DNA from 2 places in the Nostoc sp. FACHB-888 genome. Region 1 is predicted to be linked to the other one. Evidence: predicted binding sites of a transcription regulator. Region 1 holds the regulator's gene; the other holds the start of a gene.
What was found. The regulator NtcA, encoded in region 1, controls nitrogen genes in cyanobacteria. The targets are predictions, from matches to a motif close to TNTGTANNNNNNNNTACANA.

Region 1 (4,182 bases):
AGGTTACCCGGTAGCCTGATAATAACCATCACCGAGCAGTGTGTCAATTATTGCAAACTGGGAATTGGGGATTGGGGAGAATAACTACCGCCCCATGCTCAATGCCCTATTTGACTCCTTTCATAGAACGCCTTTAGAACTGGGAATTACACCAGCACGACGGGGGTCGATTTCCACCGCCATCTGTGTTGCCCTTGCAAAGGCTTTAAATGTTGCTTCAATAATGTGATGGGAATTAATTCCATCCAGTTGCCGAATATGCAGTGTCATTTGGCTATGGTTCACGATCGCCACAAAAAATTCGCGTACTAGTTGGGTGTCATAGGTTCCTACACGCTGAGTAGGAATTTGCAAGCCGTAGCTGAGGTGAGGGCGTCCAGAAAAGTCTAGCGTTACCTCAACCAAGGCTTCATCTAGTGGCGCACGAAAATTACCAAAGCGAACAATGCCTTTTCTGTCGCCTAGTGCTTGGTTAAAAGCTTGCCCTAAGGTAATACCTACATCTTCGTTGGTGTGGTGATCATCAATTTCCCAATCTCCCTTGGCTTGGACATCTATATCAATCAGCCCGTGGGAGGCAATTTGATGCAACATGTGATCCAAAAACGGAATACCTGTTGCTGCTGTACAAGTTCCTCTACCATCCAGATTGATGGTAACTTGCACATCAGTTTCACCAGTAGTGCGGTGAACAGTGGCAATCCGAGAGGTTTTAGTTGAATTATCGTAGTTTGAATTAACTTGGCGATTGGTTGTTTGCATCGGGAATGGGGAATGGAGCATAGGGAATGGGGCATGGAGAATTGGCAAGAATTTTACTAATACTCAATGTCCAATGCCCCAATTATCTTACATTCCCATAATTTCATATCCTGCATCTACATATAGAACTTGTCCGGTAATACCGCTAGACAAATCACTACATAAAAAAGCGGCAGTGTTGCCCACTTCTAGCTGAGTGACGGTGCGTCGTAGGGGAGCTACTTCTTCTACATGATGAATCATATCCAAAATTCCACCCACTGCTGAAGATGCCAGAGTGCGGATGGGGCCTGCGGAGATGGCATTGACGCGGATATTTTGCGGACCTAGTTCAGCAGCTAGGTAGCGCACACTAATTTCTAACCCCGCCTTGGCAACTCCCATAACGTTGTAATTAGGAATTGCCCTGACACCGCCTAAATATGTCAAGGTGACGATACTACCTCCCTCTGTCATCAAAGGTTTAGCCGCACCGCTTAACTGCACCAGCGAGTAGGTACTAATTTCTAAGGCGGTGTTGAAGCCAGAACGAGACGTTTGGCTAAAATCTCCAGTCAAATCGTCTTTGCTGGCAAAAGCAAGACAATGGATAAGGATGTCTAGCTTTCCCCACTTTTCGCGGATTGTCTCAAAGGTAGATTGAATCTGCTCATCATTTTGGACATTACAGGGAAGAAATAAGCTGGGATTGAGGGGTTCTACCAATTCCGCAACTTTTTTCTCCATTTTGCCGCGTTCATCCGGCAGGTAGGTAATACCCAGGTTTGCTCCGGCTTTATGCAGCTGTTGGGCGATGCCCCAGGCGATCGAGCGGTTATTGGCAATACCTGTAACAAGAGCATTTTTTCCAGTCAGATTCAGCATAGAAATTGTTAATGCGATCGATCATTAGGAGCATACTAGAATCTGAGGCACGTTTTGTCTTCGTTTTACACAGGATTTGCAAAAATGAATATTGATAAGGGTGTTTTCTATGACAAAAATCTTGATTTTTTATAAAGATATTCTCAAAATATCTTTATTTGTTCTTTAAAAAACCCTTTTTAATACTGCTATTGGAAGTACTTATCAACAATTAGTAGCTTAAAGGATCAACAATTATGTATCATTGTAAACAAAGAGTTATGAAGAGATTAGTTTGAGTATAGGAAAGTACAGAAAGGTTGACGGTGCTTTATTCATTTTTCGGGTGTATTCTTAGGTAATCAGTTTTTGTTTTTCCGGCATTGGGTAGGGGAAGGGAGATGATCGTGACACAAGATAAAGCCCTAGCAAATGTATTTCGTCAGATGGCGACCGGGGCGTTTCCGCCAGTTGTGGAAACGTTTGAACGCAATAAAACGATCTTTTTTCCTGGCGATCCTGCCGAACGAGTTTATTTTCTTTTGAAAGGTGCTGTTAAACTTTCCAGGGTGTACGAGGCAGGAGAGGAAATAACGGTAGCGTTGCTGCGGGAAAATAGTGTATTTGGTGTATTGTCATTGCTGACGGGAAATAAATCGGATAGGTTTTACCATGCGGTTGCATTTACTCCTGCGGAATTACTGTCAGCACCAATTGAACAAGTGGAGCAAGCACTCAAGGAAAATCCAGAATTATCAATGTTAATGCTGCGAGGTCTGTCTTCGCGCATTTTACAAACGGAGATGATGATTGAAACTCTCGCTCACCGAGATATGGGTTCTAGATTGGTGAGTTTTTTGCTAATTCTCTGTCGAGATTTTGGGGTTCCTTGTGCAGATGGGATCACAATTGATTTGAAGTTATCTCATCAAGCGATCGCAGAAGCAATTGGTTCAACTCGTGTTACCGTCACTAGGCTACTAGGGGATTTACGTGAAAAAAAGATGATTTCTATTCACAAAAAGAAGATTACTGTGCATAAACCTGTTACCTTAAGTAGGCAATTCACATAAAATCAATTGGAGAAAGGGGAATCGGCACGTGTTCTATTTTGAAAAATGACACTAATAGCTAGAGGTAAATCTAAAATTGAGTAATTTCAGCTATTGCCAATTTCCACTTCTCCCCAGACAATGGTTAAAAGTAGTAGGCTGTATCTGGAAGGATTTCGGTAGCTAAAGATGACCACCGGATACATCCTCATAGCAGCAATTTTAATTCTGGGAGGCGTAATTGCAACCGTGGGCGATCGCATCGGCACACGAGTTGGCAAAGCCCGCCTCTCACTTTTTAACCTTCGTCCGAAAAATACTGCTGTATTGGTAACTATTTTTACGGGCGGTTTGATTTCAGCATCAACATTAGGAATTTTATTCGCTGCCGACGAAGGCTTGCGAAAGGGAGTCTTTGAGTTAGAGGATATTCAAACAGACCTCAGACAGAAGCGGGAACAGCTAAAAACCGCAGAAACTCAAAAAAGTCAGGTAGAGAGTGAGCTAAACCAAGCAAGAATTGCCCAAGCAAAAGCACAACAAGACTTACAGACAATTAATAAATCTTTGCAGGCGGCGAATGCCAAACAACTGCAAACACAAGCTCAGTTGAACCGCACCATTAGTCAACAAGCCCAAACTCAAACTCAACTCCAACGCACTCAAGGTCAGCTAGGACAAGTTGTAACTCAATACCAAAAAGCCATAGCTGAATTGCAAAGCGTTTACAATCAGAGAAAAGAGCTACAGACGGCAGTTGAGCAACTGAAGACAGAACGCCAAAGACTGTATGCTGAAGCTAAAAAAGCGATTGATGAAGCCAAAACAGCAATTGAAAAACGCGATCGCGAGCTTGCTAATCGCCAAGAAGTCATAGAAGAACGCGATCGCAAAATTGCCCAACTCGATCAACTGATTCAAAAGCGTAATGTAGAAGTTGCAGCGCGAGAGCAAGTGATTGCCAAACGGGAATCACGCCTCAAAGAATTGGAAGCACAACAGCAGCAACTAGAACTTGAAGTTGCAAGGTTAGAAAAATATTATCAGTCCTACCGCGACCTGCGTTTAGGTAAGCTGGCCTTAGTTCGCGGTCAAGTTCTGGCCGCAGGTGTAGTTCGTGTTACGCAACCTACTGCTGCTCGTCAGGCAGTGGAACAACTTTTACAAGAAGCTAACCGCAACGCCAACCTCGAATTAAGTGAGCCTGGGGCAAATTCTGCAAATGCAGAGCTACTACGCTTCACCCAAGAGAGGGTTGAGAAATTGAGCCAGCAGATTGAGGATGGTCAAGAATACGTGGTGCGAATTTTCTCGGCTGGTAATTATGTCAGGGGAGAAAAGCAGATAGAGTTTTTCGCTGATACCGCTCGGAATGAATTGGTTTTTTCGCAAGGCGCGGTGCTGGCCACAACTACTGCTGATTCCAAAACCATGACATCGTATCAGTTACAGCAGCGACTGGAAATACTGATTTCTGCTTCCCAGTTTCGTGCCCGTAACGCCGGAATTATCGAAAATGTGCAAG
Region 2 (4,182 bases), on a different contig from region 1:
CGAGATTGATGCAGTGTATATTGCGTTGCCGAATCACTTGCATTGTGACTACACTGTGCGGGCTGCTAATCAGGCAATTCATGTGTTATGTGAAAAGCCGATGGCAATAACTGAACAAGAGTGTGAGGCAATGATTAAAGCTGCCAATGACAACAATGTAAAGCTGATGATTGCCTACCGCTTACATTTAGAACAAGCCAATTTACAAGCAGTTGAAATTGTCCGCTCAAAGCAAATTGGTGAACCACGGATTTTCAACTCGATTTTTACTCAGCAAGTAGAAGAGGGCAATATTCGCTTACGAGATGTAACAGGTGGTGGCACGCTTTATGATATTGGCATCTACTGCATTAATGCTGCACGTTATCTATTTCAAGATGAACCAATTGAAGTATTTGCTGTAGCTGCCAATAAGGGAGAACAACGCTTCAGCGAAGTGGAAGAAATGGCTAGCGTTATCTTGCGTTTCCCCAATGAGCGATTAGCAACATTTACCTGTAGCTTCGGAGCTGCAAGTGTTTCAACCTATCAGATTGTAGGTACTCAAGGCGATTTACGAGTAAAACCTGCTTATCCTTGGCAGGGAGAACTGAAGCATTACCTGACAATTAATGGTGAAACTCAAGAGCGTACCTTTGAGGATCATGATCAACTAGCAGCTGAATTTACGTACTTCTCTGATTGTATTCTCGAAGATAGAGACCCAGAACCATCTGGGACGGAAGGACTGATTGATGTTGCTATCATTCAAGCACTTTACCAGTCAATTGAAACGGGGAAACCTGTGCAGATCGAAACTCGCGATGCCTACGGCGGTAAACTACGCCATCAACGTCCTACATCGGAGCAAACTATTGAACGTCCTCCTAGTGACGAGAAGCCAGACTTGATTCATGCTGCTGCACCTTCTGGGCAGTCGTAAATTTGGTTGAAGAAGATGTTTAAATGCTCTGCATGGGGATGCTTCATGTGTGCTGCTGACTCAATGTCTGACTGGAAACAGCAGCCCCTAATTAGTCATTCCCATGCAGAGCATAGGAACAAAAGAACAATGGGGAAATCTAGCTTTTTTTAGTTTGCTTGCTATATGTATTAAGCTTCTTATTGTAATATCGAAGACATTTAGTAGTAGTTATATTGTAGCGATCGCTCAACGAGAAAAGGCAGCAATTTCAATGGCTGTTCCAGTGAAATTGCTGTCAACAATGATTTATCTGTCCTGTGAACAACTAAGTATAAAATCTTAAGGATAAAGACCTCTGTCAGTCAGCGCCTGAGCCACTCTACCCACCCCTAAAGTGTAAGCTGCTAATCGCATAGAAATTTGGCGTACCTCAGACTGATGAATCACCCGATGGTAAGCTTGTACCATCAAATGCTCCATTTCGCGGTTAACCCGTTCCTCATCCCAAAATACGTAGGAAAGACCCTGCACCCACTCCAAATAACTGACTACCACACCGCCAGCATTCGCCAAGATGTCGGGTAGCACTGTCACACCCCGCGCTTCTAAGGACAAGCTAGCCTCAAGAGTAACTGGCCCATTAGCCGCTTCGGCGACAATTTGCGCTTGCACTTGATTCGCATTTTCTTCAGTGATTTGGTTTTCCAAAGCGGCTGGAATCAAGACATCGCAGGGCAAAGCTAATAAATCTGCATTGCTAATTGGTACAGATTGCGGGAAACCCATAATACTCTTGCGATTTTCAGCAGCATAGACTTTCAACTTGGGAATATCAAGACCAACTTCGGAAAATATTCCTCCAGTACCAGTTGAAACAGCAATAACTTTCGCGCCTGCAAGATGTAGTAATTCTGCTGCGGCACTACCAACGTTACCGAAACCCTGAATAGCTACTCGCACTCCTGCTAAGGATTTACCTTGCTGTGCCAGCGCCTCACGAACAATAATCATCACGCCACGTCCGGTTGCCATTTCCCGTCCTAGCGAACCACCAATAGAAACTGGTTTCCCAGTTACAATTCCTGGTACAGCATGACCAACATTCACAGAGTAAGTGTCCATCATCCAAGCCATCTCACGGGACGAAGTACCCATATCTGGGGCAGGAATATCTACAGCAGGCCCAATATCTTTAATCAACTCGCTGATATAACGGCGGGTGATTCGCTCTAATTCGCCAACACTGTAGCGTTTCGGATCTATGGGAATGCCACCCTTCCCACCACCGTAAGGTATACCTAACAAAGCACATTTCCACGTCATCAGCATTGCGAGAGCGGATACTTCGCGCAATGTCACAGCCGGATGGTAACGGGTTCCACCCTTGTAGGGGCCTAAAACATCGGAGTGCTGCACCCGGTGTCCAGCAAGAACCTGTATTTCTCCATTATCTAATTTCACGGGGATGGAAACCGTGACAACCTTACGCGGATGGCTAAGAATTTCCAGCAAACCTTGATTTAAATTTAATTCTTTAGCTGCCGCTTCTAAGTAGCTACAGGCTTGATCAAATGGGCATATATGCGCTGGAGAAGCTGGTTCTGGCAGCAACAGCGATTTTGAAATCATAGAATTTTCTCCTAATCACGGTATCTTTACGAACCGGATATCATCTGTATTTAGCTTATCCTTTTTTTGAGGAAAATAGGAGTTTTGTAGTTTTTGTTACAGTTTTATATTTTATATCCTGCTATTGCTGCGAAAGCAGAGTGTTTATAGATCAAAAACAAATACTTAACTAAAACTTATATCTGATGTCGGATAGTTAAACTTACAAATTTTTACCTTGCTAGTGCGATCGCTGCATTCTGTCCCCCAAAGCCAAAACTGCAACATAGTACCTGCCTAATTTTGCTTAGACGTGCTGCTGTAACGATGTTTAAATCAAATTCTGGCTGCTGAAATCCTACACAAGGTGGTAAAATTTGATGCTTTAAGGCCATGAGAGAAAAAGCCACACCTAAAGCTCCAGATGCTCCTAATGTGTGGCCTGAGCTTCCCTTGGTGGAACTAACTGCCACGCCTTGGGGAAACAAACGCTGGATTACCATGCTCTCCATCTGATCATTTAGCTGGGTAGCTGTGCCATGAGCATGAATGTAATCAATATCTCCTGGTGAGAGACAACTACGTTCTAGACATTGTTTAATGGCAGCGATCGCACTTTTCCCTTCAGGTTCTGGTGAATTACTATGATATGCGTCGTTGGTTAAGCCAAAACCGAGAATTTCACCATAAACTTTTGCTTGACGCTGTTTTGCCAACTCTGCTGATTCCAAGACAAACACAGCTGCGCCTTCGCCTAACACTAAGCCTTCCCGGTGCAAATCAAAGGGATAAGCCCCAGTTTTTGCCAAAGCACCCATCTGCTGAAATCCAGCTAAAGTTAGGGGTGTAATTGGTGCTTCCACTGCGCCAGCGATCGCCTGTTGACATTGCCCAGTTTGTATCAGCAAAGCTGCTTGAGCAATAGACCAAATCCCGGTTGCACAAGCTGCCATCGGTGCCAAAACTATCCCAGATGCACCGATTTGTCTTGCAGCTGCGATCGCATTCATGTGAGGTAATGTATCTAGCCAATTTCCAAAAGAGGACACAGGTAAATTTGCCGCGTCTTTATACATTTGCCGCGCCAGCGTTTCCCAAGACGCTTGATAAGAGCGACTCGATCCAATAACTACAGCACAATCAGCTGCTGAAACTAATCCAGAATCTTGTAAAGCAGAAGAAACAACCATCTGAGTCAACATTGTTAACTCAGATGGTTTTTGACCAATTAAACCTAGAGGAAGTGGTGAAAGTTCTGGAAATGGTTGATGCAACCGAATTCCAGATTTACCTGCAATCAAATTTTGCCAACTATCCTCTAAGTTTCCACCCAAGGCGGAAACTAGACCAATACCAGTGACAACAACCTTTACCAATTTAGGAGTTAACAGTTAGGAGTTAGTAGTTATTTTCCCCCTGCTCCCTGCCCCCTACCCTCTTCCTCCTACTGCCCTGGTGTTTTCAGATTTTCAGCACCTTGAGTGACTTTAGCAGACTCAATGCGATCGCCTTGCTGAATTTTGTTGACTACATCAAAACCTTGAGTGACATTGCCAAACACGGCGTAGTTACCATCCAAGAAAGCTAGATCCGCCAAAGCAAAGTAAAACTGGGCAGAAGCGGAGTCTGGTGATTGCGATCGCGCCATCGCTACTGCACCCTGTTTATGA

Region 2: a site for NtcA is predicted at 2,617-2,636, ahead of H6G26_RS24410 (Glu/Leu/Phe/Val dehydrogenase). Genes of this name have one in related genera too.

What each region holds. Positions count from the first base shown of each region.
Region 1 covers NZ_JACJQM010000015.1:49,585-53,766, reverse strand. The annotation lists gene hisB (imidazoleglycerol-phosphate dehydratase HisB) at 121-762, opposite strand; gene fabI (enoyl-ACP reductase FabI) at 850-1,626, opposite strand; gene ntcA (global nitrogen regulator NtcA) at 2,007-2,678, shown strand; gene H6G26_RS12040 (DUF3084 domain-containing protein) at 2,847-4,182, shown strand, end outside.
Region 2 covers NZ_JACJQM010000048.1:40,562-44,743, forward strand. The annotation lists gene H6G26_RS24405 (Gfo/Idh/MocA family oxidoreductase) at 1-922, shown strand, start outside; gene H6G26_RS24410 (Glu/Leu/Phe/Val dehydrogenase) at 1,244-2,533, opposite strand; gene H6G26_RS24415 (beta-ketoacyl-ACP synthase) at 2,746-3,888, opposite strand; gene H6G26_RS24420 (peptidylprolyl isomerase) at 3,957-4,182, opposite strand, start outside.